4 regions of the Oikeobacillus pervagus genome follow, and region 3 is predicted to be linked to each of the others. Evidence: riboswitches for the same ligand, from Rfam matches in the RefSeq annotation. Region 3 holds a riboswitch; each other region holds the start of a gene.
The links. Region 3 has a riboswitch for cobalamin ahead of J2S13_RS03065 ((2Fe-2S) ferredoxin domain-containing protein). Riboswitches for the same ligand answer to the same signal wherever they lie in the genome.
Positions count from the first base shown of each region.

Region 1 (8,363 bases), on a different contig from region 3:
ACAGTTCTTTTTTCATTATGAAAAAAAGTAGTGGCGGGAATGAGTCTCAATCCTTCCATTTCATTGCCGACCAGCCCAGTATCACTGCCATCTTCATCTATTAATCTATCCCCAAGCATTTGGAATCCCCCGCAAATCCCCACAACCGAGCCACCTCTCTTGGAAAAATCAATAATCTTCTCTGCTAGTCCTGTCTCTTTTAGAAAGGACAAATCGTGGAATGTGCTTTTTGTCCCAGGGATGATAACGGCATCAGGTTGTCCAAACTCGGATACGTCCGATACCCAATATACCGACACATCCTCTTCATATAAAAAGGCTTCCAAATCACTGAAGTTTGAAATGTAAGGGAGCTTCATGACAGCAATTTCAACGTCGTTCTTCTCCCCTTTTTTAAATCGCTCAGTAAGAGATAAAGAATCTTCACCTTCCACCATATGATTCGGCAAATAAGGAAGGACGCCAAGAACAGGGATCCCTGTATAATCTTCTAACCACTTCTTTCCATCCTCAAATAAAGCTGCATCCCCACGAAATTTATTAATGATTAGTCCCTTTACGCGGTTACGTTCGCTTTCTGTAAAAAGCTGTAAAGTACCTACAATGCTTGCAAAGACGCCACCACGATCAATATCTGCTACTAAAATAACCGGAACATCGGCTAGTTCCGCTACTTTCATATTGACAAGTTCCCGATCTTTTAAATTTATTTCCGCAGAACTTCCTGCTCCTTCGATGACCACACAATCATAGACGTTCTCAAGCTTTAAAAGGGCCCCTTGAATGGCTTTCAACCCTTTCTCATAAAACTCCTTGCGATAGTCCATTCCCGATAAGGACTCCACCCTTTCTCCGAATAATACAATTTCTGAACGACCATTTCCCGTCGGTTTTAAAAGAATGGGATTCATGAGCACATCTGCTTCAACATTCGCTGCTTCCGCTTGCAATCCTTGAGCTCGTCCAATTTCTTTGCCATCGGCTGTTACATAAGAGTTATTTGACATATTTTGAGATTTAAAAGGAACAACTTTATAGCCATCTTGGTAGAATAACCGGCATAAAGCCGTTGCAATTAAACTTTTTCCCACATCTGAGGCTGTACCTTGTATCATAATCCCTTTCATTTACTGCCCACCTCCTTTTTCATAGCTATCCAGATTCCATTTTCTACCGAATAGGCTTGACTTGCGTTCTTGACAATCCATTGATGAAGCTTTCCTAATGTTTTAGCATAATAAAAATTAAGAGAAGAGATGGTCATATCCTCATGGGCTAATTCATTGGAGACAATGATGAGCTCAGCACAAGTTTCAGTGATTTTAGAAATCCCTGAAGTTATTTTATTGAACAACTCATGGTGAAAGTCTGGTTCTTCCCATTTCTCTTCGTTCTCTTCGTCTAAAAACCATTCATTCGTCAACCATGTCGTTAAACAATCAAGGACAATCGTATCCTTTTTGGAAAAATTATGAGCGATGGTATCAATATTTATAGGTTGTTCCCAAGTTATCCAAGGAATTTCAGCTGTTTTTCGTTGGATTTGATGTAACTGAACACGTCTCGCCATTTCCTCATCGATTACTTGGCCACATGCGATGTAATGTAATTTTCCCTGCTTTTTCTTTGCCCGTAATTGGGCATATTTTTCAGCGAATGTGCTTTTTCCACTTCGAACTCCACCGGTAACGAAAATCAAGGTTGATTTCTCCATTGTCGCAATGCCTCCAGTAGTATGGCGTTCTCCTCTTTCTTCTTAATGGCAACCCGTAACCAACGACCTTCAAGGCTAGGAAAATTATAAGTATGTCTTAAGACAATCCCTTTTTGTAATAAAAATTCCAGTAATGGCTTTTGATCTTGTAATCTCGGATCCTTCAGTAAATAAAAATTCACTTTCGATGGGGAATACTCGTACTGATATAAGTTTAAAAATTCAAATATTTCATTACGGTTTTCGTGTATTTTTTTTCTCGTCATTTGAACAAATGGATCATCTAACAGCCCCGTTTCGGCCGCTAGCATTGCCAGTGCATTCACACTCCAATGTGGTTTAAATTTTGCTAGCTGTTTAATGATTGCTTCACTGGCTAGCATATAACCTATGCGAAGCCCTGCCACCGCATACATTTTCGTTAACGATCGAAGAAGGATGATATTCGATTCATTCGTTACATACTTTGAATAAGATGTTGTATCATCTGCAAAGTCGTAAAATGCTTCGTCGATAATTAATGTACACGCATGGGCATGACATTGATCAATCAGTTGGATGATATCCTTTCTTTCAAACACCACTCCAGTAGGATTATTCGGTGTACAAAGAAAAACAGCATCATAGGCTTTGAGTAAAGGTCCGATCTCTTGAAGAGGTAATGACCAATCTCCCTCTGTTAAACCAAAATAATCAATTTGACAATCATAGGCACGACATGCTTGCTCATACTCATAAAAAGCGGGTTGAATGATTAAAACTTTTTTGCCACGGAGCCACTGGCCTATGATCTGAATGAGTTCAGCTGCCCCATTCCCTATTAATATTTGATTCTCGGAAACTCCCACTTTCCTAGAAATCAGGTGATGTAATTTTGTTACATTCGGATCAGGATAATCCGTGATAGCTTGAAACCAACTTGGCCATTTTTCCTTTATTATCGCTGGTGGCCCGAATGGATTCGTATTCACACTGAAATCAATGATTCGATCAGGTGTCTTTACCCCGCTTGCATGATATAAATATGTTGGGTTAGAGCCATGTGTTGGCCATTTCAATGAGAATCCCCCCTAAGATCCATAAAGTAATCAAAAATAAAATCGTAGTCCGTCCCATTATTTGAACGGTTAATTGAATATGCTGAGCTGTTTGTTTAAAAATGGGATCCCCCATTTTCGCCCGATGTGAAACGATACCTCGATATGTATTCGTTCCTCCAAGTTGAATTCCCAACATGGCGGCAACCGGTGCTTCACACCAGCCACTATTCGGACTCGGATGTTGCTTAGCATCGCGCAAAACGATTTGCCATACTTTTTTTCGGGAAAAAGTGACAGGTTTCTTCGTCCAAATCATCATTAGTGAAGTCATTCGGCTTGGAATCCAATTGACAACATCATCCCATTTGGCAGATGCCCATCCGAAATCAGAAAATCGTTCATTTTTATATCCAACCATTGAATCACATGTGTTAATTGCTCGATACACCATCGCGAGTGTCCCGCCCCCTATGAAGGCCCAGAAAAGTGGAGCGGTAATGCCGTCACTCGTATTTTCTGCCACGGTTTCAACTGTTCCTCGAGTGATTTCATCTTCATCAAGTTGATCCGTATCACGGCCGACGATATAGGAGAGCTTTAATCTTGCTTCTTCAAAATCTTTCTGAATGAGTGGGTCATACACTTGGATGGCTGCCTGTTTCAAACTCTTTCTAGCGATGGTTGTGGAAATGATGATTGCCTCTATAATAATTCCAACTAGCGTATGTATTTGATAACTCATGAAGATGAGTAAAAAGCTGATTCCACCTACAATGAGCAAGATAGAAATGAGCATCGCCACGCCCTTTGCTTTCCGATTCTTCCCTTTGTTCCACCTTTTTTCAAAGAATGAAATGAGGGATCCAATCCACCGAACAGGATGTGGCCAATTGGGTGGGTCCCCAATGATACTATCGATACAGAAAGCTAAGGTGATCGCGATTAAATGCTGAAATATCATCGCCTTTCACCTCGATTTTTTTCTAAAGCTTGGATTGTACATTCATACACTCCTTGTCCAATCACTTGGCCAAGTTCTGTACTCGTTCCGCTATAAGGGAAATGAACTCCCCTTTGAGATGCAGCAATTAACACGCTATCTGTTGACGTTCCTGTCGCAAGCGTCTTCGTTACAGGGTCTTTCACCTTTTTAGAAAAGAGTGCTTTCGTTTTCGCCTCTGTAGCTGTCATTATCGCTTGAACAAAGGCTTCATCTGCTAAATGAGCGTTCACAATCACCCACGTATTAATCGTTCCGGGATTATTGTTCGTCATCCGTCGACAAGGGAATGATGCATCTACCGCATTCCCTACACCAGCTGTCACGACAATAAAGACAGAAAAATCTTCTTTTTCGATTAGTTGGAATGCTACATCCTTTAAGTGAACAGCTGTCATCATGCCAACCGTTTCATTTAAATCCAACCCGTTATTAAGTAAATATTGACCCATTTCTTCTTTATGATTTTCATAATGATAGTCTTTATCCACATGACGGTTCACAAACGTTCGATGCCATCCCCAGCCTGAACCAATGACCCCAGCGGATAATGTTCTCATTGGGATAGGCGATTCGAAACGGATCATCTCCGCAGATTGTGAAAGCCATGCTTCATTTAACTTAATTTTAGCCATTTCCTCCTGTAATTGTTCTGGAAGGATACTCATTTGTGGCTTTGGAATTTGCGGATGTGATTGTTTTTTCACATTCGTATTGTAAACTGAATTAATTCGATGTTCTTTTAAAATTTCACTCGGATGGCCTAGCTTATTCACTTTCCCCTTCTCCAATAGCAATAATTGATCACAATATAACCCTGCTAAATTAAGATCATGGAATATCGATATAACCGTTAACCCACATTCCTTTGCCATTTTTTTTAATAAATCCAATAAATCCTTTTGATAGGAAAGATCTAAATGATTCGTTGGTTCATCTAGCAAAAGAATTTCTGGTTGCTGGGCTAAACTTTGAGCTAAATAGACCCGTTGTTTCTCCCCACCTGAGAGCTCGTGTAAAGAATGTTTTTGGAATTTAGCCACACCTGTTTGGGCCATTACTCGTTGGACGATTGCTTCATCATCCTCTGACCATGTGCGAAATAGTCCTTTTTGATGGGCGTATCTTCCAAGTGCTACCGTCTCCTTCACAGTATAAGAAAATTCTTGCGATAAAATTTGTGGAAGAACAGCGACTACTTGAGCTAATTCCTTTGCAGTGTACTGTTTCAATGACTTTTCCTTTATCTTGACGCTTCCTTGTTGAGATGAAAGGATTCCGCTTAACATTTTTAATAGGGTGGTTTTTCCGCTCCCATTTGGCCCTAAAATGCCGAAAAGTTCCCCCTGCCGAACGGAAAATGATACTTGCTGAACGATGGGTGTTCCATGATATCCACCTGAAAGGTTATTTACTTCGATCATGCTGTTCCTCTTCCTTTCGAATGCTTTCTTATTAAAATAAGGGCAAAAACAGGTGCACCAATTAAAGCGGTGATGACACCGATCGGAAGCTGTGACGGGGAAATAATCGTACGTGAAATTAAGTCGGTTAAAATTAAAAATCCTGCTCCAATCATCATTGATAATGGAAGTAAATGACGATGATCAGGTCCCCAAATGATTCTCACAAAATGAGGGATGACTAAGCCAACAAAACCAATCGTCCCAGATACAGCAACTGCTGCCCCTGTTAAAATTGAACCAGAAATAAGAATCAGCATTTTTTTCCGTTGCACATTCACACCAAGATGTTGTGCTTTTTCCTCCCCAAAGGATAGAGCATTTAATTCCCGAGTGCATGACATTAGTAATAATGAACCAATAATAAAGAAAGGAAAAATAATTTGAATATAATCCCATCCCCTCATCGATACACTCCCTAAAAGCCAGCCGATAATTTGTCTAAGTTCTTCCCCCGTCAAAGCAATCATCAGGGAAATGAAAGCTCCAAGAAAAGAACTGAAAATAATCCCCGTTAAAATGATCGTTTCTACTTTCATCGACCGTTCAATTTTTTGGGCGAACATAACAACAATGAAAATCGTTGCAATTGATGTAAGAATACTTATGATCGGCAAGGTGTAATTTCCGACGAGCGGTAAGGTAATATGAAAGAACAACGTCATAACCGCCCCAACAGACGCCCCAGATGAGACCCCTAATGTGTAGGGATCGGCTAATGGGTTACGAAGCAATCCTTGAAAGGCAGCTCCCGCAATTGCTAAAGAAGCACCCACTATTCCTGCAAGAATTACCCGTGGTAAGCGGATATCCCATACGATATTATTGAACATCCCATCTACATTTCCAATTGATGTATGGAATAAATGGTGGGAAATTAATAAAAGAATATCTCCAAAAGGAACAGAAACGGTTCCGATGGAGATACCTACTAACATCGATAAAATTAAGAAGGTAAAGGAGAAAACATAAGCCAATCCTTTATTCAGCAAAAACATCTGGATAGATTGCTTTGGCAAGTTCCTCTACTCCTTCTATTAGTCTAGGGCCAGTACGATTGACTAAATCTGCGTGCACTTCAAATACTTGTTTATTTTTTATTGCCTTCATATCTTCCCAACCTTTACGGCTTAGGATCTTTTCTATTGGATTTTTAGTGTAAAAGCCGTGAGTTGCCACGATGACATCAGGATCCATTTCTATAATCGCTTCTTGGTTTAGTTGTGGCCAACCTTCTTGCTCTACAACATTTTCTGCATGAATAATGTCAAGCATTTCTTGCATAAATGTATTTTTTCCAGCGGCATAAATTTCAGGAGCTGGTGATATTTCGATCATGACTCTTTTCTTTTCATCATCCTTAATTTCTGTAGCCTTTTCCTTGATCTTCTCAAGGTCAGCTTTCATATCATCGATTAATGTATCCGCTTCTTTTACTTTCCCTGTAGCTTTTCCAATCATTTCAATGGATTCATATACTTCATCAAAATTTTTCGCATCGTTGACGACTAGGACTTGAATTCCAGCCTCTTCCATTTGCTTAAATCCTTCTTTGGAATTATGGGCATTTGAATTATGAGCCAAGACTAAATCTGGTTTTAAGGCCACAATTTTTTCAAGATTGATTTCAAGTCCGCCCACTTTTTCAATATCTTTCACTTGTTCAGGATATGTATCATTATCTGTGACCCCAACAATTTCTTTATCTAATCCTAAACTAAAAGCAATCTCCGTATTACTTGGGATCAATGGAATAATCCGCTTCGGCTGCTTTTCTATTTCGAGGACTTTTCCTGTTGCATCTTTAACCTTTACAGGAAAGGTTGATGTAGCTTGTTCATCGACTTGCTTATTTTCTTTCGGCTCAGGCTTTGCTTGATCTGTTCCACAAGCAGCTAATAAACCTGTGACCAAAAAAACTGAAAAAAGTAATGATAATAACTTTTTCATTGGTGTATTCCATCTCCTTTTGTTTATATCATGTGAGACTCTTTTCAAACTACATTTACGAAAACAGTCCTATATAAAAATAACACCTCTACGTATAAACGATAAAGGTGTTGTGAACAGCATAAAAAAACGACTACATCACACCCACCTATCCACGTAAGCCTATCGGTGTTCGAATTTAGGCAGGTCTCCTGACTTATGATCAACACAAACCACTCCTTCCCGTATCTCTTCATACAGTGGATCTTGCAGTTTGCTCCCATTTACAGTGGCGGGACCGTGTTGGATTTACACCAACTTCCCTTTTTAAGCTTTATGAGCACCTAATCCGTTCATCATATGAAATTTTCATTCGTTCGACCATATTGGACATTGAAAGATCTTTCTTTTTTCATTATACATGAAAATAAAACATGCACCATCCTTTTTCGCTAAAAAAGGATGGGTGCTTCCTATTCATTCTATTTTCCCTCAAAATGTGATTTATATTACAATTCCGTCCTCCAAAAAAGGTTATAATAGAAATAATTATTCTATTTGGGAGGGGTGTAGGATGACTCAACCACTACAAACTTTATATGATGAGATCGGCGCAGATATGATCGATCAGTTAGTGAAAGCCTTTTATCCAAAAGTATATGCAGATCCAGATTTAAGTCCGATATTTGAAGGGGATATGGGGGAAATCATGAGAAAACAGCGGCTTTTCTTAACCCAGTTCACAGGCGGTCCACCTCTTTATAGCCAGGAATTTGGCCCCCCAGCTATGAGACAGCGACATCTCCCTTTTGAAATTACCTCAAAGCGCGCGGAATGCTGGCTTCGCTGTATGAAAGAAGCTTTCAAAGAAGTAGGCTTAGATCAACAGCCAGCAGGAATTTTCTTCTATGAGCGACTAAAACAAGTGGCTGCCATTATGGTAAATTCAGAATAACAAAAGCGCAAGCGCCTGCTCATCGTCATACGGATTTCGCAAGTTTTCGACTGAGATAAAGGAAACACAGCTAGGTCGTTCACGAGCTGATGTTGACTTATCGGAGGGAGAAAACGGAGGAATTCGCTTGACGATAGGCGCTGAAGCTAGACGGCAACAAATGCAAAAGCGCCTTGTTCATCGTCGTACGAATTTTGCAGTTTTCGACTGAGATAAAGGAAACACGGCGAGGCATCCCACGAGCCGATGTTGACTTATCGGA
Region 1 is NZ_JAUSUC010000048.1:11,220-19,582, forward strand. It holds gene J2S13_RS14160 (cobyric acid synthase) at 1-1,127, opposite strand, end outside; gene J2S13_RS14165 (bifunctional adenosylcobinamide kinase/adenosylcobinamide-phosphate guanylyltransferase) at 1,124-1,714, opposite strand; gene cobD (threonine-phosphate decarboxylase CobD) at 1,696-2,772, opposite strand; gene cbiB (adenosylcobinamide-phosphate synthase CbiB) at 2,747-3,715, opposite strand; gene J2S13_RS14180 (adenosylcobinamide amidohydrolase) at 3,712-5,178, opposite strand; gene J2S13_RS14185 (FecCD family ABC transporter permease) at 5,175-6,236, opposite strand; gene J2S13_RS14190 (ABC transporter substrate-binding protein) at 6,199-7,167, opposite strand; cobalamin riboswitch at 7,332-7,508, opposite strand; gene J2S13_RS14195 (globin domain-containing protein) at 7,721-8,101, shown strand.
Region 1: linked by a shared signal. The riboswitch ahead of J2S13_RS14190 (ABC transporter substrate-binding protein) and the one ahead of J2S13_RS03065 ((2Fe-2S) ferredoxin domain-containing protein) in region 3 are both predicted to bind cobalamin.

Region 2 (8,363 bases), on a different contig from region 3:
TCCCATTCAGATGTAACGAGTTCATCCTTTTCCAATTGGCGAAGAATTCGGTAGAAGTTCCCTTGATCTATGGAATGAAACCCAAATTGAATGAGTTTTTGCATTAATTCATAACCATGTGCATTCCAATCTCTTAATAATAGTAAGAGTACTGGAATCATAAAGTTCTTTGGTGTGCCCCCTACTCTCTTCTTCGCACTTTTCTCCTCTTTTGGATTCTTATGATTTGAAACCATTTCCCAATCACCTACTAACAATTTGTGTTACTCATATATGTAATTTACACCTATATGAAAATAAAGTCAACATTTACTTTTTCGACAAAAGCCCACACAATTGCCCTTAATTGGTGAATCCTTACAAGGCAAGCTGTCGAATTATACAGCATTTGAGTGTAATTTCACGTTTTTTTTATAGTTCGTTCTGGCACAAAATATATTATCCTAGGTTATGTAAGAAATTTAAAAAATTTCAAAAAGACTAGTCAAGGGAGTTGAGAGTTCGTGACACAACAAACGATGGATCCATTTGCAGTCTGGAAAAGTCTTTATGAGAAAACAGAAGCAAACTGGAATGAAGTCATTCATGAAACGATGCAAAAGGAAGCTTTTTCAGAATGGATGGGGCAAGTGCAAAACGCCTATTTGCAATACCAAGGTGTGATCCAAAAAACAACAGAGCAATATTTAAAGCAAGTGAATATGCCCACTCGTGAGGAAATCTCCAATGTAGCCTCTCTCATTATTAATTTAGAGGAGAAAGTGGACCAGCTAGATCAAAAAGTAGAAGAAGAATTATCGGCGAATGAAACCTCTACTGAGATTTCTAGACTGAAAGCTAGCATCACGAGATTGGATAAAAAAATAGATCGTATGGTGAAGTTAATGGAAGAACAGGTGGAAAAAACTCAGGTTCCTTCTCAAAAAACACCACAAAAACCTGCCGCAGCACAACAGACAGAGGCCAATAAAAAAGAATCTTAATAAGTATTGATAAATCTTCTATAAAAAATAGCTACGTAAGGAGTGTTTTGTAAATGACTATTATCGAAAAGAAACGTGTTCAAACTAGTGAAGAGGCTAACAAATTAAACGGGAAAGTTGTCATTGTAACAGGAGGTTCCCGTGGGATTGGTGCTACCATTGCGAAAGAACTAGCAAAAAAAGGGGCAAATGTTGTCATTAATTACAATACAAGCTTTGAGTCAGCTGAGTCCGTTGTAGATGATATACAACAATTCGGCGGAAGTGCACTGGCCTGCAAAGCAGACGTAGCCAATTTAGAAGAGGCTCAATACTTAATCGAGAAAACCAAAAGCCAATTTGGGAAAGTAGACATTCTAGTTAATAATGCCGGAATTACACGTGATCGTACATTCCGGAAATTAAGTGAAGAAGAATGGAATGAAGTCATTAATGTAAACCTTAATAGTATCTATCATACTACTTCCGCAGTTATTAATACGATGTTAGATCAAAAATATGGACGAATCATTAACATCAGTTCAATTATTGGCCAAGCGGGCGGATTCGGACAAACGAACTATTCCGCGTCCAAAGCGGGAATGATCGGTTTCACAAAATCACTTGCTTTAGAAACAGCGAAAAGCGGAATAACCGTCAATGCCGTTTGCCCTGGCTATATTGAAACTGAAATGTCTGCTGCGATTCCAGACAATATTTTAGAATCAATTGTTTCAAGAATTCCGATGAAACGCTTAGGATCTACCTCTGAAGTGGCTGAAGCCGTGATCTTTTTAGCGAATAGTGATTATATTACAGGTCAATGCTTAAATGTAAACGGCGGAGTATATATGTAACTCAAATCTTGAAAAATAAACCCACTTTCATGAAGATGCTTTAGTTGTCCCTTGTACTATTTGTTGCAAATGAAGGAGGAAATCAATGGTGTATTCTACGACAAAAGAATTGGAATCTTGGGTCAATATGATGCCTGAGGTTGTACAAAAAAATTATGATCGGTTTAAACGAGTTTCTGAAGTTTTAGTAAAAGATCCTGAACCGCAAGTTGGACAAACCCCTAAGGAAGTCATTTGGACGAAAAATAAAAGCAAGTTATACCGCTATCAACCAACAAAGGAGAAAACAAATAAGGTCCCTATATTAATGATTTATGCCCTTATTAATAAACCTTATATTTTAGATTTAACTCCTGGCAGTAGCTTAATTGAATATTTGACAAATCAAGGACATGATGTGTACCTTTTAGACTGGGGTACACCAGGATATGAAGATCGAAACATGAAGCTAGATGATTTCATTTTAGATTATATCCCTCGTGCAGTTCAAAAAGTGCTGCGGACGTCCAATGCGAATGAAGTGAGCTTACTCGGTTATTGTATGGGGGGGACGATGACATCCATTTTTGCCGCCCTTCATCCTGAGTTACCAATTCGTAATTTAATCTTCTTAACTAGCCCATTTGATTTCTCTGATACAGGACTATTTTCAAATTGGCTTGACGAGCGCTATTTTAATTTAGATAAAATGGTCGATACATTTGGTGTAATCCCTCCAGAAGTAATTGATCTTGGAAATAAATTGTTAAAACCACTTGTGAATTATATTGGACCTTATGTTACCCTTGCCGATCGGGCTGAAAATGAAGATTTCGTGAAAAGCTGGAGTCTTATGCAAAAATGGGTACATGATGGAATTCCGTTTCCAGGGGAAGCTTACCGACAATGGATCGGTGATTTTTATCAAAAAAATAAATTAATCAATGATGAATTATATATTCGCGGGCAACAAGTAAAGTTAAGCAATATTAAAGCAAATATTTTGAATATTGCTGCTCAGCGTGATCATATTGCTGCCCCTGAACAAGTTGAGCCGTTATTAGATAAAGTCGCAAGTAAAGATAAAACATATCATATTATGCCTACAGGCCATGTATCTGTCGTTGTTGGTGGCAGTGCTGTTAAGAGAACTTATCCAACGATCGACCAATGGTTAACAGAGCATTCTAAATGATGTACATAGAAAAAACCTTCGTATCCGAAGGTTTTTTCTTGATTGAATGGAAAAATTATTGGACATTATTCTAAAAACTTCTCAGGATAAAATCCTTCTGCTAATGTTTTCAACGCAATTGTACTGCGAACTCCCTCGGAACCTGCGGACAATGGAAGGACGACGAAACGTTTTTCTTTTACTGCTTTTACTGCCTGTAAAATTGGGTGATTTTCTAAAAATTTCTTCTTCTGTTCAACGGTCTCTTCCCCATAATCCATGATGACAATCACTTCTGGGTTTCGTTTTACAACTTCTTCCCAACTTGCGCTTGTCCATCCTTTTTCAATATTTCCAAAGATATTCTCCCCACCGGCCCGTGTAATTAAATCATTCATAAAGTTTTGGGCTGCAGTAAAAGGTTCCTTTTCTCCACTATCATAAATAAACACTGGGATAGGGTCTTTCACCTCACCAATTTTCGCTTCAATTTCATTCATTTCTTTTTCAATTTTATTTGTCAGTTTCTCCGCTCGGTCCTCTACCCCAAATATCTTTCCAATATTATAAATATCTTGAAAGACATCCTCCATTGTGGGAGCAACTTTATTAGAAGATTCATGCAAGTAAGCGTTGATTCCATCTTTCTTCAATTGTTCAATCGTCCCCACCCCTTTTTCAGTGAAGGCGCTTTTCCAACCCCCATAAACAAAATCAGGTTCTGAAGCAATTAACACTTCATAGGATGGGTATTTCTTTGAAAGTACTGGAATATTCTTATATGCTTCTTCATATTCTGGCAAAATTTGATCATCTAAATAAGCAGTACCAACCATTGAGTCCTCTAATCCAAGAGCAAGCATAATTTCTGTTACATGTTGATTAAGGCTCACTGCTCTTTTTGGAGGTTCTGTGATCTTCAGTTCATGATCAAGATTTTGAATCGTCACAATTTCTTTATTATTCGCTTCTTTGGTTTTCCCTTCTTCTTTCAAACTCCCGCATGAGGCGAGTAGTAAGATAAGAGCAATCAGAATAAAAAATACGTTTTTTTTCATATTCATTCGATCCTTTCTTAACGATCATTCCATTAGATATTTGAAACTTGTTGAAAATTCCGACTTTAGGCATCCTCTTCTGCATGATAGAAAAGATGGATTTTCTTTGTCACGGGATGAGTTCCGATTTCAACATGTACATTGAACACTTCTTTTAACAGCTCCTTTGTTAGGACTTGTTTTGGGGTTCCAGAGGCTACAATCTCACCTTGGTTGAGTACATATAATCGGTCACAATAACATGCCGCAAGATTTAAGTCATGTAAAGCTGCCACACAGGTGACTTGTAATTCTCTAATTAATTCCAATACCTGTAACTGATGGTGAATATCTAAATGGTTGGTTGGCTCGTCCAAAATCATAACCTTCGCTCCTTGAGCAATTGCCCTAGCAATCATCACGCGCTGCTTTTCGCCCCCTGATAATTGGGTAAACCGTTTATCGATATATTCGCTCATATTCACCTGGCTCAAAGCATTCCGAACGATGTGCTCATCCTCGACCGTATCGGGTTGAAGAAATTTCTTATGTGGAGTACGCCCCATCAGAATGATTTCAAAAACATTAAAATCAAAGGCAACACTGGACTCCTGACTCACAACGGAAAGCTGTTTGGCGATTTCTTTCGTGTTTATATCCGTAATGGACCGTCCGTCAAGTTGTATCACCCCTCCATCAGGTTTTAATACACGATACATATTTTTTAAAAGCGTCGATTTTCCACTTCCATTTGGGCCAATGATTCCCACCAATTCCCCATGATGAATAGTTAAAGACACTTGATTGATTATTTTTTTATCAAAAATAGTATAACTTACGTCTTCTACCGAAATTTCCATCCATTATGACCTCCTTAAAAAGAATATGAATTTCTACGTAAAAGCCATATAAAGAAAGGTCCTCCACATACTGCTGTAATAATTCCAATCGGCATCTCTTCAGGAGCAATGATAATTCTTGCACAAATATCTGCCAGTAATAAAAAGCTGGCACCTGCTAAAGCACTGAGTGGCAATACTCTTCGATGATCAGATCCGACTAATAAACGAACAATATGAGGGATGACTAATCCGATAAATCCAATCGCACCACTTACGGCAACGAGTACCCCTGTTAATAGTGAGGTGATGACAATCAGTTTTTTCCGAAAAGAGGTTAAATTTACTCCTAATGTAACCGCTGTCTCATCCCCCATAAGAAGAAGATTCAAAGAGCGGAATTGACTCCAAAGATATAAAAAAGCAATCGTCACAATCAAAGCTGGGATGAATAAATATTCCCAACGGGCTCCTGCGAGACTTCCCATCATCCAAAACATCACATCACGAATTCCTTCTGCTCGAGGTGACGAGATGACAATAAAATTCGTAATAGCTGACAGTATCATCGAAATCGCAACACCGGCGAGCAATAGTCGGACGGTCGATATTCTTCCATTAATTTGTGAAAAAAAGAAAACAAATATGGTAGATAAAAGTGCCCCTAAAAAGGCCGCAAACGATATCGCATATTGACCTAAAAATGAAAATACACCTAAGACAATCACCAATGTTGCTCCTACAGAAGCACCTGATGATACCCCTAATATGTATGGATCAGCCAATGAATTTCTAACAACTGCCTGCACCGCAGTACCGATGATTCCAAGTCCTGCCCCGACAATCACACCTAGAATCACTCTCGGAAAGCGTATGTCCCAAATTATCGTTGCCTCTGTCGATTGGATACTTTCATGGAAGAATGGGAGTTTAGAAAAAACTACTTTCCAAACAGTAAAAGGATGGATGGAAACCGGACCTACCATCACACCGATCGTCATCAATAATAATAATAGAACGATAGATAGGATGATAAACATATAGAAATGTCTAGGTTGTTTTTGAATCTCCAGAAAAATCTCTCCTTTTTAAACTATTTTTCTAAACAAAAAAACACCCATCAGTAAGTAGATGAGTGTAGAACGAGAACTTCATTATGAGAATTTGAACGTTTCCACGTCCTATCTTTTCACCTCCCGAAAAAGATAGTACTATATTGTCTTCAAGGCAAGTCTCCTGACTCATGCATCATCCTAGTTTAAGCCCTTCCCATATCATTTGAGATATAGTGGATATGCTTATTTCGTCTGCATTAACAGTTGCGGGAACAGTTCTGGATTTCCACCAGATTCCTTATCAAGTCCAAAAAAGGACACCTTGAATCCCCTATCATATTAAGTTAACATATTGAGTATATCGATAGTTTTATCATATTGCAATGATGAATAAAGAAAATACCTTATAGATCTACCTTTTACTTGTTTCTACGAATTTCCTCACGTTCTTTATATCCTTTGTCACGTACTTCTTCACGTAATTCGTACCCACGATTTCTAAGTTCTTCGCGGTATTTATATCCTGAATCTCGTGCATACTCACGTACGGTATATCCCCTTTTACGAATGAACTCACGAATTTCATAATGAACAGTACTATCTAAGTCTAAATTTTGTTTCAAATCGTTTGTGAATGCAAGTAATTCATTTTGTTCTTCTGTAGCAAGATTGACCATTTCATTTTGCTTTGTATATAACTCATTCACTCTTGTATTTTGTGAATCATAATATTTATTCACATTTTCAGTTTGCCATGAATGCCATTCATTCAACAGTTCACTCTTTTTTTTATTAAAATAATCTGCAAAAGCCTGTTTTGAATTTACATCCACATACTCGCCTTTTCCAGCATCTGCTACGAGTTTTAATGCTTTTTGCCCGGCATGATCAACGTCAAACCCGATGATGTTAATCACGGCTTTAATATCTGATTGGTTGAGTTCCTTTGCAGCTTGGACTGGGTCACCACCACATGTTTCAATCCCATCACTCACAATATAAATAATATTTTCGACATTTTCCCCTATTTGATTATGTAAATCTTCTTTTGCAGCCGAAATAGATGCTGCTAGTGGAGTCCATCCAGCAGGTTTAAATGTATCAAGTGCTTTAGAAAAAGTTTCCTGATCATATGTCGATAAGGGGTAAACCACTTCTGTACTAGAGCAAGAAGCGGCTTTATCCTCCTCTTTTCCAGTACCTTTATGTCCATAAACACGAAGAGAGACATGAACATTTTCCGGAAGATCAGTAACAAATTGCAGCACCGCATCTTTAGCAAGCTTCATTTTTTGTTCACCTGAAATCTCAGCAGCCATACTTCCACTAGCATCAAATAAAATTTGTACATTGATTTTTTTAGCTTTAGGATCTGTTTGGAGGTCTACTTTTTCGTCTGGAGTCTCACTAATCTCTTCAAAAGAAGTGTCAAAATTATTGAAAAATTGGGCATAATCACGATAGTCTTCAGCTGCTAAAGCCAAAAGCCTCCCATAATATTCTTCAGCTTTTTTTCCTTTAGGAAATGTTGTAATGGCTTTTTTTATTTTTTCCTCCTTCTTTGAAGCCCCCCTATACTTACCTGGCTCTGTTTTCAGCATATCTTCAATATTTAGGCTAGTATATTTTTCATAATCCAATTCTTGCTTTTCAACTTCCTGTTTGTCTGTCACCTTATTTTCTTTTGCTGGCTGCTTTGTTGTTTCATTAGAACAACCTACGATGATCAACATTACTAAAATTAAGGAAAATGCTTTTCTTATTATCCCCATCGATTCTCCCCATCCTTTCACAGTCAACTAATTATCAAATTAACGATAAATGATTCAGTTGTCTATAGGGTGAAAGCTTTGTTTCTTGGTTTTAAATGGCGAATAACTAGTAAAATATTACTATATACGAAGTCGATAGTGATTGATTATAACCAGATAAAGATTATTTATATTGGTGAATAATGTTGTAGCACAACTCCTGAATTTATTCGTAAACCTAGCGTCAAACATAAGAAATGGGTGAATATCGCGTCTCTGCTGACTTTTTTCTATTTTGTAAGGGAAAATCTATTAATAACCTTAAATTCATTTGATATATTGACAGAATGTTAAGATCGTTTAAATATCTTAGAGCCTACGTTAAGGGTTTGTAAAAAATGGAAAAGACTCCTTGTATGGACGCAAAAATATAGTATGATAACTATGTACTTTTTTTACGCAACATATAAGGAGGCGTTGGAGATGAAAAGTTTAAAGCAAAAGTTATTGGTAATGTGTACAGCTTTCATGCTAGTAGGGGTCGCCGCTGGTTGTAACAAAGAGGATACGGAAAAAGAAGAAGACCAACAAGTAGAGGATCAAACAGAAAATGAAAACACAGAAAACGAAGATACAGAAAATGAAGATACAGAATCTGAAGGCACAGAAGAGGAACAATAAAATATATTCTAGGGAAACATGGGGATGA
Region 2 is NZ_JAUSUC010000003.1:17,913-26,275, reverse strand. It holds gene phaQ (poly-beta-hydroxybutyrate-responsive repressor) at 1-236, opposite strand, end outside; gene J2S13_RS01855 (poly(R)-hydroxyalkanoic acid synthase subunit PhaE) at 504-983, shown strand; gene fabG (3-oxoacyl-[acyl-carrier-protein] reductase) at 1,037-1,819, shown strand; gene phaC (class III poly(R)-hydroxyalkanoic acid synthase subunit PhaC) at 1,947-2,993, shown strand; gene J2S13_RS01840 (ABC transporter substrate-binding protein) at 3,059-4,030, opposite strand; gene J2S13_RS01835 (heme ABC transporter ATP-binding protein) at 4,096-4,869, opposite strand; gene J2S13_RS01830 (FecCD family ABC transporter permease) at 4,884-5,888, opposite strand; cobalamin riboswitch at 6,058-6,243, opposite strand; gene J2S13_RS01825 (vWA domain-containing protein) at 6,323-7,675, opposite strand; gene J2S13_RS01820 (hypothetical protein) at 8,138-8,335, shown strand.
Region 2: linked by a shared signal. The riboswitch ahead of J2S13_RS01830 (FecCD family ABC transporter permease) and the one ahead of J2S13_RS03065 ((2Fe-2S) ferredoxin domain-containing protein) in region 3 are both predicted to bind cobalamin.

Region 3 (8,363 bases):
GTATCTTAATGAGAGCGAAGCCACATGAAGTGAAAATGATGATGATTGACCCGAAAATGGTTGAATTAAATGTATATAATGGGGTGCCACATTTATTAGCTCCAGTTGTAACGAATCCCAAAAAGGCTTCTCAAGCTTTGCAAAAAGTCGTAAGTGAGATGGAAAGACGATATGAACTATTCTCTCATTCAGGCACAAGAAATATTGAGGGGTATAATGAATATATTCATCGCCATAATAATGAAACGGGCGAAAAGCAACCATATCTTCCTTATATCGTTGTAATCGTAGATGAATTAGCAGATTTAATGATGGTGGCATCGGGCGACGTAGAAGATTCCATTACCCGTCTTGCGCAAATGGCAAGAGCAGCAGGGATTCATTTAATTATCGCCACTCAGCGACCTTCTGTTGATGTCATCACAGGGGTGATTAAAGCGAATATTCCTTCAAGAATTGCCTTTGCGGTTTCTTCTCAAACAGATTCCCGTACGATTCTAGATATGGGAGGAGCCGAAAAACTACTTGGAAGAGGGGACATGTTATTTTTCCCAGTAGGCGCTTCAAAGCCTGTGAGGGTACAAGGAGCATTCCTTTCTGATGATGAAGTAGAGGAAGTAGTCGAATTTGTCATTTCCCAACAAAAGGCTCAATATCAGGAAGAAATGATTCCTGATGACCTTCCTGAAACAACAGCAGATGTTGAAGATGAACTTTATGATGAAGCCGTCCAATTAATAGCGGAAATGCAAACTGCTTCCGTTTCTATGCTCCAACGTCGTTTTAGAATTGGCTATACTAGAGCCGCAAGACTGATCGATGAAATGGAAGTGCGAGGGATAGTTGGTCCATATGAAGGAAGCAAACCGAGAAAGGTATTAATTCCAAAATCTACAGATGAGCAAACTTCGTAAAAAAACACTCAGGTGGGGGGAACGATTCTTACGCTCCACCTGAGTGTTTTATTGTTTAGGAAACTAACTCCGATGAACAGGCGATTGCGGATTTGTTATGGAATCAACTTCTCTGTTTCATGAAATATGAGAATCCGGTTATGAAAAGAAATATTATAGAAAAGCCATATTTTTCCGTATTTTTTTGACTTTAGGTATCTAGCCATTTTTTATTTTGATTTGGTATAGTATAGTTACTGCTTACATTGAACGTTAAATTAATAATATTGCAATGATATAACAAGAATGTAAATGTTGCTTTTCAGATGATGAAAAAAGTGTTATCTTATTTCTTGGTAGTAGAAAAGTTTACATTAGAGGTCAGATGTCTGAGGAGGATGGTGATAGTTTCAATGATGGCAATAAAAGTAGATCATAGACATTTATATCTTCAAGTCATTGAACATTTGAAAAAGGCTATTGAGGCTGGAATTTACAAGGAAAAAGAGAAGCTTCCATCCGAATTTGAGTTATCGAAACAGTTAGGAGTTAGTCGAGCGACATTAAGAGAGGCTTTAAGAATTTTAGAGGAAGAAAATATTATTACGCGCAAACATGGTGTCGGAACCTTTGTCAATGTCAAACCATTGTTTACATCAGGGATTGAACAATTAAGCAGTGTGACAGATATGATTCTTCAAGCTGGGATGTCACCCGGGACAATCTTTCTAGCTTCCACTAGGCAAAAACCAACGGAGTCGGATATGAAAAGATTCCAATGTACAGATGAGGATGAAATTGTGATGATTGAACGGGTTCGGACAGCGAATGGAGAACCGGTTGTATATTGTGTGGATAAAGTTCTGGCAAAAGCTTTCCCAGACCATTATGATTATCAAGATGTGTCATTGTTTTCTACATTAGACCAAATTGGCAATCGGAAAATATCCTATGCCGTCACTCAAATTGAACCATTAGGATATCATGAAAAAATTTCGCCGATTCTTGAATGTGAATTAGAAACAGCTCTTCTTGTCTTGAAACAGCTCCATTTTGATGAAGCAGATGAGCCGATCCTTTATTCGATTAACTATTTTAAAGCAGATAAATTTAGCTTTCATGTATTAAGAAAGCGTTTTTAGTAGGTAAGACATTTTTCCAACACTTAATAGATAGTGAATCCCCCCACCTTAAGTGATGATAGGTGAGGGTTTTTCTGCTTAAAAGGTTCGAATTGTGCAACTACTATTCATTTTCGCCCAATTTTTTGGGAGAGCCAATGTAGCAACTGATCTCGGCTTTTCGGAAAATCAGCGTGAGAGGGGATCTCTTCAAATTGGTTGACGATATCCAAAATCCATGGTTTATGAAGGTGACTTCTACTTAAAATTCCTTCGTCTGAAAATGCACCATGACCATCACCTGAATACAGAGTTTCTCCATTATTCATGATGATGATTTCATCTGACCATTCATAGGCAAAGTCCACATCATGGGTGGACAGAATGATAGTGGTTCCATTCTGATGGATACTTGAAAGAATATGTAATAAACGGTCCGAATAATAGAGGTCCAGTCCAGCGGTGGGCTCATCCAATACGATGACTTCTGGCTTCATCGCAAGTACACCCGCGATGGCTACACGTTTCTTTTCTCCAATACTTAATAAATGAGGGGGCCTTCGACTATAGTTGGTCATTTCCGTTAGTCGCAATGCCTCATCCACATATTGTTCGATTTCTTCTTTTGCTAAGCCTAAATTTTTCGGACCAAATGCCACATCATCCCTGACAGTCGATGCAAAAATTTGTGAATCAGCCTGTTGAAAGACTAGGCCGACACTTTTTCTTAGTTGAACCAGTTCTTTTTTCTTATATTTTAAAGGTTGACCTTTAAAATAGACCGTCCCATTTTTAGGCCGTAATAATCCATTTAGATGCAAAAATAAAGTAGACTTACCTGCACCATTATTTCCCAATACGGCTATTTTCCTCCCTGGTGAAAATGAGAGGTTAATATTCTTTAAAACATTTGTACGATCTGGATAGGAAAATGATAGATTCTCCAATTGGAGGATGGGCACTGTCATTCAAAAAACACCTTTCCACTAAAAAGAATGATGAAAAAAAAGAAAAGGAAGAAAAGATGTTTTTTATTCACCTTCCCTTCATAAGTAAACGAAAGAATTAATTCATCGGCACCTCTTGAGTCAATCGCCTGTTGCATTTCTGTTCTCTTTTTTAATGTTTGGATAAACAGATTTGGGATTAAAATTGAAAAAGAACGTAAAGAAATTCGAAATGAACGATGTCCTAACCGCGTTGACTGTGCATAGTACATTTGAATGGCTGTTTCCATTAACATAAAAAGAAAACGATATGTGATGGAAATCAAATCAATTAATTCTTTCGGAAGTCTAAGTCTACTTAAAACAAACAGTAGTTCATGGACGGGTGTGGACAAAATAAAAAAATAAATACATGTCACACTACCTATAGAAATGAGAAATAGTTCAATCGCTACTTCAAAATTGGTAAATAAAATAAAAATGAAAATAGGTCCTATTTCGCCTGACCAAATAAGATCTTCCCCTGAATAAGGCTCCAAGGAGAAAGTGAAAAGAATTGAAATAATACTTGTTAAAATGAATAATAATGGTAGACTTAAAAGCTTCAAATAAAGCAAAATATGTATGTCCATAACGATTATGATGATCATACTCATGATAAAGAAAATGAGCAAGGATAATCCTACATCTCTTAGGGTGACAGTCGTAAGTAGACACCCAATTGCGAAGATAAATTTCTCAATTGGGTGTATAGTTGAAAGTCTTTGTTGATTTGCTATTGTATCGATAATCATCTTAATGTTTCTTTCTTATTTCCATTCTTTTTCCCTTTGGACAGTCCGAAAAAATATCCAATAAAGCCAGCCCCTAGCGCAGCTTGTAAGGCAAATAATAAACTTTCCACTTCTCCACCAGGTAATTCCCAAACATTTGAAAACCAAGGTTCATATTTGGGATTAATAGATTCGATTGCATCGACAGCTTTTCCATCCGTTCCCGCAAACTCTGATGAAGTATTATAAGCAAGAGGAACAATAATAAATAATAAAATAACAAATAAAAGAAAGAGATTTTTCTTCATAGATTATTTCGCCTCCTTCATTTGCACATTTAAAGTGGATAGTTCTTCACGATTATATTTTGCTAGAAAGTTTAATACCATAACAGTTAGCAAACCTTCGACAATGGACAAAGGAATTTGCGTGATAGCAAAAATGCTAGCAAATTTCATAAAAGAACCTATGATTCCATTTACAGAGTCTGGAAATGCAAGCGCCAATTGAAACGATGTTGCAACATATGTAGCTAGGTTTGCTAAGGCAGCTGCTAAAAAGATCGATACATTATGATGAACATTCATCTTTTTCGATGCTTTGTATACTCCGTAGGCAACGAAAGGTCCAAGTACAGCCATTGAGAAGGCATTCGCCCCTAATGTAGTAATGCCACCATGAGCTAGTAACAATGACTGAAATAAAAGGACAACAAATCCAACGACACTCATGATCATAGGTCCGAATAAGATCGTCCCAAACCCTAATCCAGTTGGATGGGAACTACTCCCTGTAACAGACGGGATTTTCAATGCCGATAACACAAAAGCGAAGGCAGTGGATAGACCTAAAACCATTTTCATTTCAGGGGAATTTCGAAATAATTTCCTTAATTGAAGGATTCCGATGAATAAAAAGGGTAGAAAAGCGATCCACCAAATAATGACCCATTTGATTGGGAGAAAACCTTCAGCAATATGCATGGCATGGGTGCTCGAAAAAGAATTCACCCAAAAATAAGACGCTAACATTAAAATACTACAAAACCAAAAAAAGCTTTTCCTCATGAAAATTCTCCTCTTCTCAAAATATTCTCCTATCTTTCTCTTGAAAAATAGATATACATATAGAAAAGTAAATCACATGAAATATTGTGGAAAATAAAAAAGCATTCATAACTTACGGTTAAGAATGCATGAAGAATACATGTCATGCGATTTCCCCTATATCCCGTAGGTACATCGAGAGTGGAAAACAGGCAGGTCTCCTGACTTATCTTCTTTGTGAATTGCGCCTTCCCATTGAATACAAAAGTGGCCTATTGCAAAACACTCCAAATTACAGTGGCGGGAACCGTGCTGGAATTTCACCAGCTTCCCTTTTAAGCAAATAGAGGGGGGTTCCCTATTTGCACCTATTTTCGAAAAAATATGAAATTAATTTAAAGTATAGGGAATTTGTGACAGTTTGTCTACAATTTTTTTGAAAATGTCAGAAAAGAGAGATTAAAAAAACTTCTTGTCAATTATTGAATAATTTGTTAACTTTGAATACATAGTTATAAATATTGTGATATAAAAAATATCAAACGACAATTACATAAGATGATTTAAAGTGCCAATTAGGATATTGGATAATAGGGAAATCGGTTAAAATCCGATGCAGCCCCCGCTACTGTAAGTGTGGACAAGCTTGTCAAAACCACTAGGTAACGACTAGGAAGGGACAAGGGAGGAAGAAGCATAAGCCAGGAGACCTGCTTTAAGTCGCGTTTTATTCTTCGGTGGGAGGAATAGGTGTGTGGCATAAAGCTATTGTTCATTTGCATACAAATCCTTATCTTCCAGAAGATAGGGGTTTTTTTGTTGGAATTATTTTTATATTGAAAATGGGAGGGGCAAGAATGACGACATGGAATTTACAAGATATGCAAAAGCATGTTCTGATTTGTAACGGTTCTAGTTGCATGAGAAAGGGAGGAGAGGAAGTCACCCAAGCCATTAGAAAGGAAATTACAACAAGAGAACTAGACCGCTATATTCATACAAGCCGGACTCGGTGTAATGGTAGATGTAAAGATGCCTGTGTTGTCATTGTGTATCCAGATGCTGTGTGGTACGAAGGGATCGATGTTGATTCTGCGAAAGAATTGGTGCACTCCCATCTAGAAAACAATCAAATATTGAAATCGAAGGTTATATATGAGCGGACGCAAACGGGAATGAGTTTAAAAAACAATCGCGTCAAAGGAATTGAGAAAGAAAAGCAAGAAGCGAAAAAGGAGGAAGTTTTGTGACCGGGAAATTATTAATCGTAGGATTTGGTCCAGGAAGTGTTAAACATTTTACAGAGCGTGCAAAAGAAGCTATTGCAGAAAGTGATTGCATTATTGGTTATAAAACATACGTAGAGCTCGTCACAGATTTAATTACAGACCAAGAAATTATTAGTACAGGAATGTCGGAGGAAGTCAGCCGTGCTCAAGCTGCCGTCAAACTAGCCGAAGAAGGAAAGAAAGTGGCGGTCATATCTAGTGGGGATGCGGGTGTCTATGGGATGGCTGGTCTCGTATATGAGGTATTAATTGAAAAAGGGTGGAAAGAAGCAGAAGGTGTAAAAGTAGAGGTGATTCCAGGAATTTCAGCGATTAACTCCTGTGCTTCTCTTTTAGGCGCACCTGTTATGCATGATTCTTGTACAATCAGCTTAAGTGATCATTTAACACCATGGAGTATCATAGAAAAACGAATTGAAGCTGCAGCAGCAGCCGATTTCGTCATCGCTTTATATAATCCGAAAAGTGGAAAAAGAACAAGACAAATCGTGGAAGCACAACGGATTCTATTAAAATATCGGGATCCTAAGACACCCGTAGGATTAGTAAAAAGCGCATACAGGGACCGTGAACATATTATGATCACGACATTAGAAGAGATGTTAACTTATGAAATCGGGATGTTAACAACCGTCGTCATCGGTAATTCTACAACCTTTTTATATGACGGGAAAATCATCACACCAAGGGGATACCAGCGTAAATACACGCTAAACTCTACGAAACAAAAACTTAGACCACATGAACGTTTGAAAAGGGAAAATGAACCTTGGGCGCTTCATGGAGGAAAAGAAGAGGAATCGTCCTCTCTAAAATTTGCCGAAGAAGCTGCCAAAATAGTAGGAATGAAAGATACTCCTGAAGAATCAATGATTCCTTTTCAAAAAATTGAACAAATTTTTGAACTGGCAGTGAGCCCAGGGGTTGCGAATAAGCAATTTACTGCACAGCAAATGTTAACATTAGCAAAAATCATTGGAGATAAAGGCTCGATGGAATATACCCCACATCATTACATCATAGTAAGGGTACCGACAGATCAACCTGAATTGATTGTCTCCAAACTAAAAGAAACCGGATTGCTCGTAAATCCAATTGGGGATGTCCTTACGATTAAGGCTTGTGATTTTTGCGATGGGGAGAAAAAGGACGGAATTCCATTAGCAGAAGAACTATATGAACGTTTTTCTGGAATGGACATGCCAAAGGAAACAAAGATCGGCATTAACGGCTGTGGAATGGCTTGTTACCAAGCAGTTCAAGAAGATATTGGGCTCGTGTTTCGAAAAGGAAAATTTGATCTATTTATCGGTGCAAAAACCGTCGGCAGAACCGCACATAGTGGTCAATTGATTGCCGAAGGGGTGGAGCCAAACGAAGCCCTCTCAATCGTTACCGGGATCATTAAAGAATATAAAGAAAAAGGTCATCCGAATGAGAGCTTTTTTAAATTCTTCAAACGGGTAAAAAATGTCCATGGTTTTCAGTATAAAGATATTACTCCTGTGTTGGATTTAGAACCACTTGGTTGTGGCGAATAAAGTTTTCAAAATGGTGTTGTTAGAAATTTGGGAACCGAATTTTACGGTTGTAGACCGCAAGAACGGGATAAACGTTTAGGAGGAATTTTCATGAAAGCTGTTTTATTTGTTGGGCACGGAAGCCGGGATCATGAAGGTAACGAGCAAATTAGAATATTTATTCGCAAGCTCCAACCACAAATTGACGAAAATATTTTAGTAGAGACTTGCTTTTTAGAATTTGAGAAGCCAACCGTTTCAGACGGACTAAAAGCATGTGTTTCTAAAGGAGCGACATCTGTAGCCGTCATTCCGATTATGTTATTGCCTGCGGGTCATTCAAAGATTCACATCCCATTCGAATTGGATGAAGCGAAAAAAAAATATCCTCATGTTTCTTTTACTTACGGAAGGCCAATCGGGGTACATGAATTAACAATAGACATTTGCAAATCCCGCCTACAAGAAATTGGCGAACCTGTTGAAGCAGTACAAGAGGAGGCAGCCGTTATACTATTAGGTCGAGGTGGTAGTGATCCAGATGCCAATAGTGACTTATATAAAATCTCCAGACTGTTATGGGAAAGATTGAATTATCCGTTAGTTGAACCTGCTTTTATGGGGGTTACGACTCCACTGATCGATGAAACTGTTGAACGGTGTATCAAACTAGGTGCAAAGAAAATTACCATCTTACCCTATTTCTTGTTTACGGGCATTTTGATTAAAAGACTGGAAAAAATGGTAGAAGACTATCAATCTACTTATCCTCAT
Region 3 is NZ_JAUSUC010000005.1:23,406-31,768, reverse strand. It holds gene J2S13_RS03095 (DNA translocase FtsK) at 1-914, shown strand, start outside; gene J2S13_RS03090 (GntR family transcriptional regulator) at 1,310-2,035, shown strand; gene J2S13_RS03085 (energy-coupling factor ABC transporter ATP-binding protein) at 2,143-2,982, opposite strand; gene cbiQ (cobalt ECF transporter T component CbiQ) at 2,979-3,755, opposite strand; gene J2S13_RS03075 (energy-coupling factor ABC transporter substrate-binding protein) at 3,752-4,042, opposite strand; gene J2S13_RS03070 (energy-coupling factor ABC transporter permease) at 4,046-4,801, opposite strand; cobalamin riboswitch at 4,975-5,167, opposite strand; cobalamin riboswitch at 5,330-5,512, shown strand; gene J2S13_RS03065 ((2Fe-2S) ferredoxin domain-containing protein) at 5,638-6,030, shown strand; gene cobJ (precorrin-3B C(17)-methyltransferase) at 6,027-7,610, shown strand; gene J2S13_RS03055 (sirohydrochlorin chelatase) at 7,701-8,363, shown strand, end outside.

Region 4 (8,363 bases), on a different contig from region 3:
ATCAAGAGGGATTAATTTCGTGTTTTCCACCCCTTTTTCGAAAATCATTAGCTTTCGATGATATCCAGGGTCTTCAACGGCCCATGTACTATTTTTGAGCAGGAGGACAAGTTGTTTTATTAAGTAGGGAGTACCAGCCCCAAGCACAATTTGACTAGGGGAACATCGAACACCACGGGACTCATAAATATACAAAGCAATGGCCTCTCGAAGATCATATTCCCCTTGTGGATGCCCAAGTAAAAGCAATGACTCGCGTTCGGAACGCCATATGTCACTGGCTAATTTACGATAAGTGGTATATGGGAAAGAACGCGGATCCACTCCCGAATGGGTGAAATCAAACGTAAACTTTTTATCCTCTCTTTTTTCTTCAATTGGCTCAAACGACTTTTTGGGGTTAAAAATCGGTTGTTCCATTTCACATACATAGAAGCCCTTGCGAGGAATGGCTTTGATATATCCTTCCGCGACAAGCTGATCGTATGCTGCTTCAATCGTGTTTTGGCTAATTTGTAAATGATGAGCTAATTTCCTTTTAGAAGGAAGCTTCGTATGGTGAGATAAATTCCCCGTTTTGATTTCATGTTTGATCTCCTCATACAACTGTACATATAGTGGTTTTTTTAAATTAGCATCAAGCTTTGGAGTGAATTGAAACATGTTATCTGACCCCTTTTGTTTATATAAAACTGATCCTTCATATAGTATCAGAAATTCCCTATAATACCTATGTCATTGATTGCTAAATAATGAGTGCAGGGAGGGGCATAGCATGAAAACATCACGTCAACTTGGTCTTGTAATGATTATAACAGGTGCTACATTTTGGGGATTATCTGGTCCTATGATTCAGTGGTTTTTTCAACAGACGAACATGTCATCTAGCGATTTTTTAGTTATTCGGCTGTTACTGGCGGGAATCACGATGTTGGGGTATTTGGCATTTGTAAAAAAACAAAATATATTGGCTATTTGGAAGCATAAATCCCATTCCATCCAACTGGTGCTCTTCTCCATTATCGGTATGTTGGGTGCTCAGTATACTTTTATAGAAGCACTACAATATAGCAATGCGGTAACGGCGACATTATTCCAGTTTCTTGGACCTGTTCTCATTACGATTTATGTTTCAGTACAGGGGAGAAGTTTTCCTTCTAGGAGACAATTTTTAGCCGTCGTGGCCGCTATAGCAGGTACGTATTTTCTTATTACAAATGGTTCGATAGAAAGCATCGTTTTATCGAAACAGGCCATCCTGTTTGGAATATTAACGGCTGTTGGTTTTGCCTTTTATACGATCCAGCCAGCACCACTAATTAAAAAATGGGGAACACTTATAATCGTAGGTTGGGGAATGCTACTAGGAGGCATCGTTTTACTTATATTTAATCATTCCCTCACACCACAATATTTTACTGATACGTTAACCATGTCGACCTTTGCCATGTTACTAGTCATTATCGCAAGTGGAACCCTATCATTTGTTCTATATATAGGAAGTCTAAAGTATTTGACCGCAACCGAAACAGGCATTCTATCCAGTATCGAACCATTCGTAGCGGCCATCGTCTCCGTGATTTGGTTAAAGGAAGTGTTCGGAGCATACCAGCTATTAGGAGGACTGTTTATTATCATAGCCGTCATCTTCCTGACGACTCCTGATAAAAAACTAAAACGCAGAATCGCTATGGAACAGTCATCAGAAGGTTGATAATAGGGAAAAACGTCATCTAGTAGATTAGGGAAGCACATAGTGTTGGAGATTCCTAAAAGAAGTGCAAAAAGATACGGGAAATGAGCATATATGCTTGGAAATAATCAAAAAATCAGAGTACAAGCGCAAATCTAGCAAGGAGTAGTGCAAAAGTCTATGGGAAATGATCAAATTCCCGGGGGAAATATGCAATGGCAAACTAGCGTAGAAACTGAAAAATGAATGGACGATATGAGCTTCATTCTCCGCAATTTTTATAAAATCCTTGTAAAAAGAGAGAGATTCCTTTATAGTTAACATTTGATGATGCAATATTTTGTGTTTATAGAAAATAACACTACTATATATAGTGAATAACCGATAAATACGGTGTCTATTTTTAGACTGAAAAGGGAATCTGGTGAAAATCCAGAGCTGTCCCCGCAACTGTAAGTGCAAACGAAATAAGAACAACCACTGTCATTCTTTGATGGGAAGGTCTTAGAGTAGGAGGAAGCACAAGTCAGGAGACCTGCCGTATTTATAGCGTATGTTCTTCTTCGGGAGTTGGGGAGAAATAACGATGGTAGTCTTGTAGACAAGTTCAATGTCTATTTATTTATCAACGTTAAAAAACCCATTCTTGGAATGGGTTTTTTTATATATATAAAACAAATAGATTGGACGATCGTTCCCTTTCTCGAATCCCAATATGAGTAGTGGAAAAATGGAAGTGGGGATGAGAATGAAAACTGAAATTTCGTCGAATATATCTAGAACGTATCAATCAAAGCTCGTTTTACCGCCGCATACAAATCATATGGGAACAATTTTTGGCGGGACGGTCCTTTCCTATATTGATGAAATAGCAGCGATATGTGCGATGAAACATTCTAAAAAAGTGGTTGTAACAGCTTCTATCGATCAAGTTGACTTTGTGTCTTCTGCAAAGGTTGGGGATATTTTGATATTGGAAGCAGTAGTTGTTTCGACTGGTCGAACGTCAATGGAGGTATTTGTAAAAGTCGAGAGTGAGCATTTAACAACTGGGGAAAGGTTACTAACGACGACTTCGATGCTCACAATGGTAGCCGTTGATGAAAACGGTGTTCCATCTCCGGTACCAAAAGTCATTCCTGAGACAGATAAAGAAAAGGAATTATTTCATGCAGCACAAGAGAGGAAAAAGGAACGAGATAAGAATCATACCGCAGATTGAATGGTAGGAGGAAAATAAAATGACCGATATGACTAAACATACATCAATTGAAGAAATGATAGAAAAAGTAGAGTATTTAATAGCTGAGATGGCTGCTAAATTCCCACATATTCCCCTGGAGGATTTTAGAGAAAAGGTATTAATCTCTTTAAGATCAAGGGAAATTTCATTAGAGGATGATGTCTATAATATTTTAATTTTATCAGCTGTTGAAAGAATTAGTATGAATGAACCTGATTGGACCTATATTGCTTCGTCTGTTTTTATTCGTAGGCTCTATCGACAGGTAGCAAGGGCTAGAGGTTATGATGAAGAAGAAAAATATGGTTCTTTTTATCAATTGATTTCTACACTAACAAAGTTGGGGATTTATAGTGAAAGTTTATTAGAAAAGTATTCATTACAGGAAATATCCTATTTACAATCAGTTCTAAATCCAGATAAAGATCAGCTATTTTCTTATATCGGGATTGTAACGTTAGCCGATCGTTATTTGGCCAAAACGCATGATGGTCAATTATACGAATTGCCACAAGAGCGTTTTATGGTGATAGCAATGACTTTAATGAAAAATGAACCAAAAGAACAGAGATTAACTTTAGTTGAGGAGGCTTATTGGGCCTTATCCAATTTATATATGACCGTGGCCACCCCTACTTTAGCAAATGCCGGAAAAGGTTATGGGCAATTATCTAGTTGCTTTATCGATACGGTGGAAGATGATTTACGTAGTATTTACGATTCGAATACGGATATTTCGACATTAAGTAAAAATGGTGGAGGAATCGGTGTCTATTTGGGGAAAATCCGCAGTAGAGGCAGTGATATTAAAGGGTTTAAAGGAGTGAGTTCAGGGGTTATTCCTTGGATGAAACAATTGAATAACACAGCTGTTTCCGTTGATCAATTGGGGCAAAGACAAGGGGCAATTGCTGTTTATTTAGATGTTTGGCATAAGGATATTTTCGCCTTTTTAGATACGAGACTTAACAATGGGGATGAGCGGCAGCGTACACATGATTTATTCACAGGTGTATGTATTCCTGACCTTTTCATGAAGCATGTTGAACAGCGGGAAGATTGGTATTTATTCGATCCTCATGAAGTTAGAAGGGTATTAGGATATTCATTAGAAGATTTTTATGATGAGGAGGAAAATGGTGAGTTTACACAAAGATATTGGAAGTGTGTTCATCATCCCCTATTATCAAAAAAACGAGTTCCAGCCATTGAAATTTTTAAATCTATCATGATTTCCCAATTGGAAACAGGGACACCTTATATGTTTTATCGAGACACAGTGAATCGTGAAAACCCAAATAAACATAAAGGAATCATATACTGCAGTAACTTATGTACAGAAATTACCCAAAATATGAGTCCAACCGTCATGGAAGAAGAAAAAGTTGTAGATGGAAAGATTGTAACCTATAAAATACCTGGGGACTTTGTCGTCTGTAATCTTTCCTCGATCTCATTGGCGAGAAGTGTGAGAGACAATGTTTTGGAACGGCTGATCTCCATTCAAGTGCGCATGCTTGATAATGTAATTGATATTAATACAATTCCGGTCTTGCAAGCACAAATAACGAATCAAAAATACCGATCAATTGGATTGGGGACATTTGGATGGCATCATTTATTGGCTCTTCAAGGGATTAAATGGGAAAGTGAAGAAGCTGTTGAATATTGTGATCGACTTTATGAAGAGATTGCTTATTATACGATACGTGCAAGTGTAAAATTAGCGAAAGAAAAAGGAAAATACCCTCACTTTGAAGGTTCAGAATGGCAGAATGGGAGATATTTCAACCGTAAAGGGTATATTTCTCCAAAATGGCAGGAATTGAAGAATGAAGTCCAAGAGCATGGGATACGAAATGGTTACTTAATGGCGATCGCCCCAAACTCAACAACATCGATTATAGCCGGTTCTACCGCAAGTATCGATCCTATTTTTAGAAAAGAATATTCAGAGGAAAAGAAAAATTACAAAATTCCCGTCACTGCACCCGATTTATCAGCAAAAACGACTTGGTATTATAAAAATGCTTATGAAATTGACCAACATTGGTCTATTCAACAAAACGCAAAACGTCAACGGCATATAGACCAAGCGATTTCCTTTAATTTTTACGTAACCCATGATATTAAAGCGAGTGCATTACTAATTTTACATATGGATGCCTGGAAATCTGGGTTGAAAACAACGTATTATGTCCGATCAACATCAAGCAGTTTTATAGAAGAATGTGAAAGTTGTGAAAGCTAAAGAGAGGGAGAAGGAAATGACTATAATTGAAAAACGTTTACTAATGGACCCAACTGCGCCCAATTGTTCTACTGGAATTATAAATGGACAATCTTCCAATGTTTTAAACTGGGATGATGTTCGGTTTTCTTGGGCCTATCCAAAGTATAAAAGAATGCTGTCTAATTTTTGGACCCCGTTCGAAATCAATATGTCACAGGATATTAAACAATTTCCAATGTTGACAGAAAAGGAGCAAGATACATTTTTAAAGGTAATCGGATTACTTGCCTTATTAGATAGTATTCAAACTGATTTTGCAGGAAAAGTGGCCGATTATATAACAGATTCAAGCCTAAACGCTCTCATGATTATTCTCGCTCAACAGGAAGTAATTCATAATCATTCATACAGCTATGTTTTATCCAGTATTGTACCCAAGAAAATACAAGATGAGGTATTTGATTACTGGAGAAATGAACCTATTTTGAGAAAGAGAAATGATTTTGTTACGAATGGTTATATCGATTTTGCGAATAAGCCGACAATTGAAAACTTTTTGAAGGCGATCATTTATGATGTAATTTTAGAAGGGTTGTTTTTCTATTCTGGATTTGCCTTTTTCTACAATTTAGCTCGGAATCAAAAAATGATTGCGACAAGTACTATGATTAATTATATTAATCGAGATGAACAAATTCATGTTGGGTTATTTGAAAAAATTTTTAAAGAAACATTGAAGGAACACCCTGAATATTGGACGGACGAGCTGAAAGTATTTGGCCAAGAGACTTTCCGTACTGCTGCACAGTTAGAAATTGAATGGGGTCAGGAGATTATCGGGAATGAAATCGCAGGGATTGTTATGCAAGAGTTGGATGCTTATGTAAAATTCATGGCGAACAAAAGAGCAGAACAATTGGGATTCCAAGCTCCGTTTGAAGGTTATCGGACGAACCCGTTACGTTGGATCATTGCGTATCAAGAGGTGGATTTAGGAAAGACAGATTTCTTTGAGCAAAAATCGCGCCAATATACAAAGACATCAGACATAAACGGTTTTGATGACCTATAAGTATTGAAAAGCCTGTGGGGGTTACTCTCATAGGTTATTTCTATACATAAATTTAATATAGAGCTCCTCAAAAATCTGATATAGTGAAATGGATGAGAGTGGATTGTGGGGTGTTATGATTGTTTCATTTGAAAAAGGTAAGATACAAGGAAATCCTTCAGATTGATGAGATGAAAATACCTAGTAATCGAGTGACGTGTGTTGTTGGGGAAAGTGGTTCGGGGAAATCTACTTTATTAAAATTATTAAATAAAATGTTGATTCCGGATAAGGGTGAAATCCTATTCCAAAATCAACATTTAGATGAAAGGGATGCGGTTGAGCATCGGAGAGAAGTCATCATGGTAGCACAAACTCCACTTATTTTTTCCGGTAGTATAGAAGAAAATTTACAAAAAGGCAAATGGTTTTCTGATCAAGTGGAGGCGACAGAAGAAGAGTTGAAGCATTCTCTACAAGTAGTCCATCTACATAAATCCCTTGATGAAAATGTGAAAGATTTATCAGGTGGGGAAAAACAAAGGGTAGCGCTAGCGAGAGCATTATTAATCAATCCTAAAGTATATCTGCTGGATGAGCCGACTTCAGCATTGGATGAGGAAACGGAGATCAAAGTGTTATCCAATATCATTCAAGAGGTCAAAAAGAGGAGTGGGACAGTCATAATGGTGACACATTCGAAGACTGCATGGGAGACCTTTGGAGAGCATATCATTCATATCGGAAAGAGGTAGAAGATGGGAAACGGAATGATTGATATTGAATTATGGAGATTAATTGCTGCCTATGTTTTTATTGTCTTTCTTATTATCATTGTAAAATGGAGAGGTATTGCTAGGGAAAAGCTTATATACATTGCAACATTAAGAATGACGGTTCAGCTTGTAATGGCGGGGTATATATTAACGATTATTCTTAAATATCCTCATCCTTTATTGACCATTGTGATCGTCATCTTAATGGAGGTTTTTGCTATAAGGACGATTTATAAGCAAATGGGGGAACCGTTTTCAAATGAATTAAAGAAAATGATTGCCTATGCGATGGCTAGCGGAACACTTGCCAGTATCTTGTACTTCAATTTTATTGTCATTCATTTTTCTCCTTGGTATGATCCAAGGTATTTTATTCCCATTGCGGGGATGATTATTGGAAACTCTATGACAGCGGTGACATTAGCAGTCAAAACGTTATGGAACGACCTTCACCATCAACGGGATCAAATAGAAGGGGCATTGATGTTAGGAGCAACCCCAAAGCAGGCGGTAAAACGTTATGTGGATCATGCTTTTGATTCAGCTATATTACCGACCATCAACAATATGCTAGGCATGGGGATTGTTTTTTTACCAGGAATGATGACGGGACAAATCCTCTCAGGAATCAGCCCTGTTTTAGCGATCGAATATCAAATAGCGATCTTGTTAGGAATAGCAGGAAGCGTTTCTCTTACCGTTCTTTTTTTGCTTTTATTTGGATATCGGGTTTTTTTCACGAAAGATGCACGTTTACGGGAATGATAGGAAGGGGATAAATTGGTCTCATTGGTGACCTACTTATCCCCGTTTTTTTCATAGGCAGGTTCGCTTAAATGGATAATAGGTTCAAAATATCTTTTAATCTTTCCACACGATAAGTGGGCTTTGCTTCTTTAACGACCTTACCATCTAAGTGATCAATCCAAATGGATTCCATTTTCACACGGTTTGATCCTAAAATATCAGTGCTTAAATTATCTCCTACCATTATGGCCTCGTCAGCTGATACATCCATAATGCGTAAAGCATGATCAAATAGGATGGGATTTGGTTTTCCAAAGCCAATATTTCCAGAAATGATAATATGCTCGAAATACGGTGGGAGTTCTGGTGTCATAGCTAATTTTTCCATTTGCAAGGAAGGTGCCCCATTTGTTAATAGCAACAAGCGATACCCGTGATCCTTCAATGTGTTCAACACTTCAAAAGTTTCTTCATAGACAAATGGAGAAGAGCGGCGAACTTCTTTAAAACGGTCCATTGCTTGAATAGCAGCTTCTTCCTTGATCCCAAATGGTTCTAATCCTTGTTTCCACGCTTCACTTTGGTATTTAGAAATGTTTTCTCCCATTTCGCGGAATCGA
Region 4 is NZ_JAUSUC010000035.1:6,144-14,506, reverse strand. It holds gene pdxR (MocR-like pyridoxine biosynthesis transcription factor PdxR) at 1-663, opposite strand, end outside; gene J2S13_RS12370 (DMT family transporter) at 776-1,714, shown strand; cobalamin riboswitch at 2,068-2,250, shown strand; gene J2S13_RS12365 (acyl-CoA thioesterase) at 2,442-2,915, shown strand; gene J2S13_RS12360 (ribonucleoside-diphosphate reductase subunit alpha) at 2,935-5,187, shown strand; gene J2S13_RS12355 (ribonucleotide-diphosphate reductase subunit beta) at 5,204-6,241, shown strand; gene J2S13_RS12350 (ABC transporter ATP-binding protein) at 6,361-6,975, shown strand; gene J2S13_RS12345 (ABC transporter permease) at 6,979-7,761, shown strand; gene J2S13_RS12340 (HAD family hydrolase) at 7,829-8,363, opposite strand, start outside.
Region 4: linked by a shared signal. The riboswitch ahead of J2S13_RS12365 (acyl-CoA thioesterase) and the one ahead of J2S13_RS03065 ((2Fe-2S) ferredoxin domain-containing protein) in region 3 are both predicted to bind cobalamin.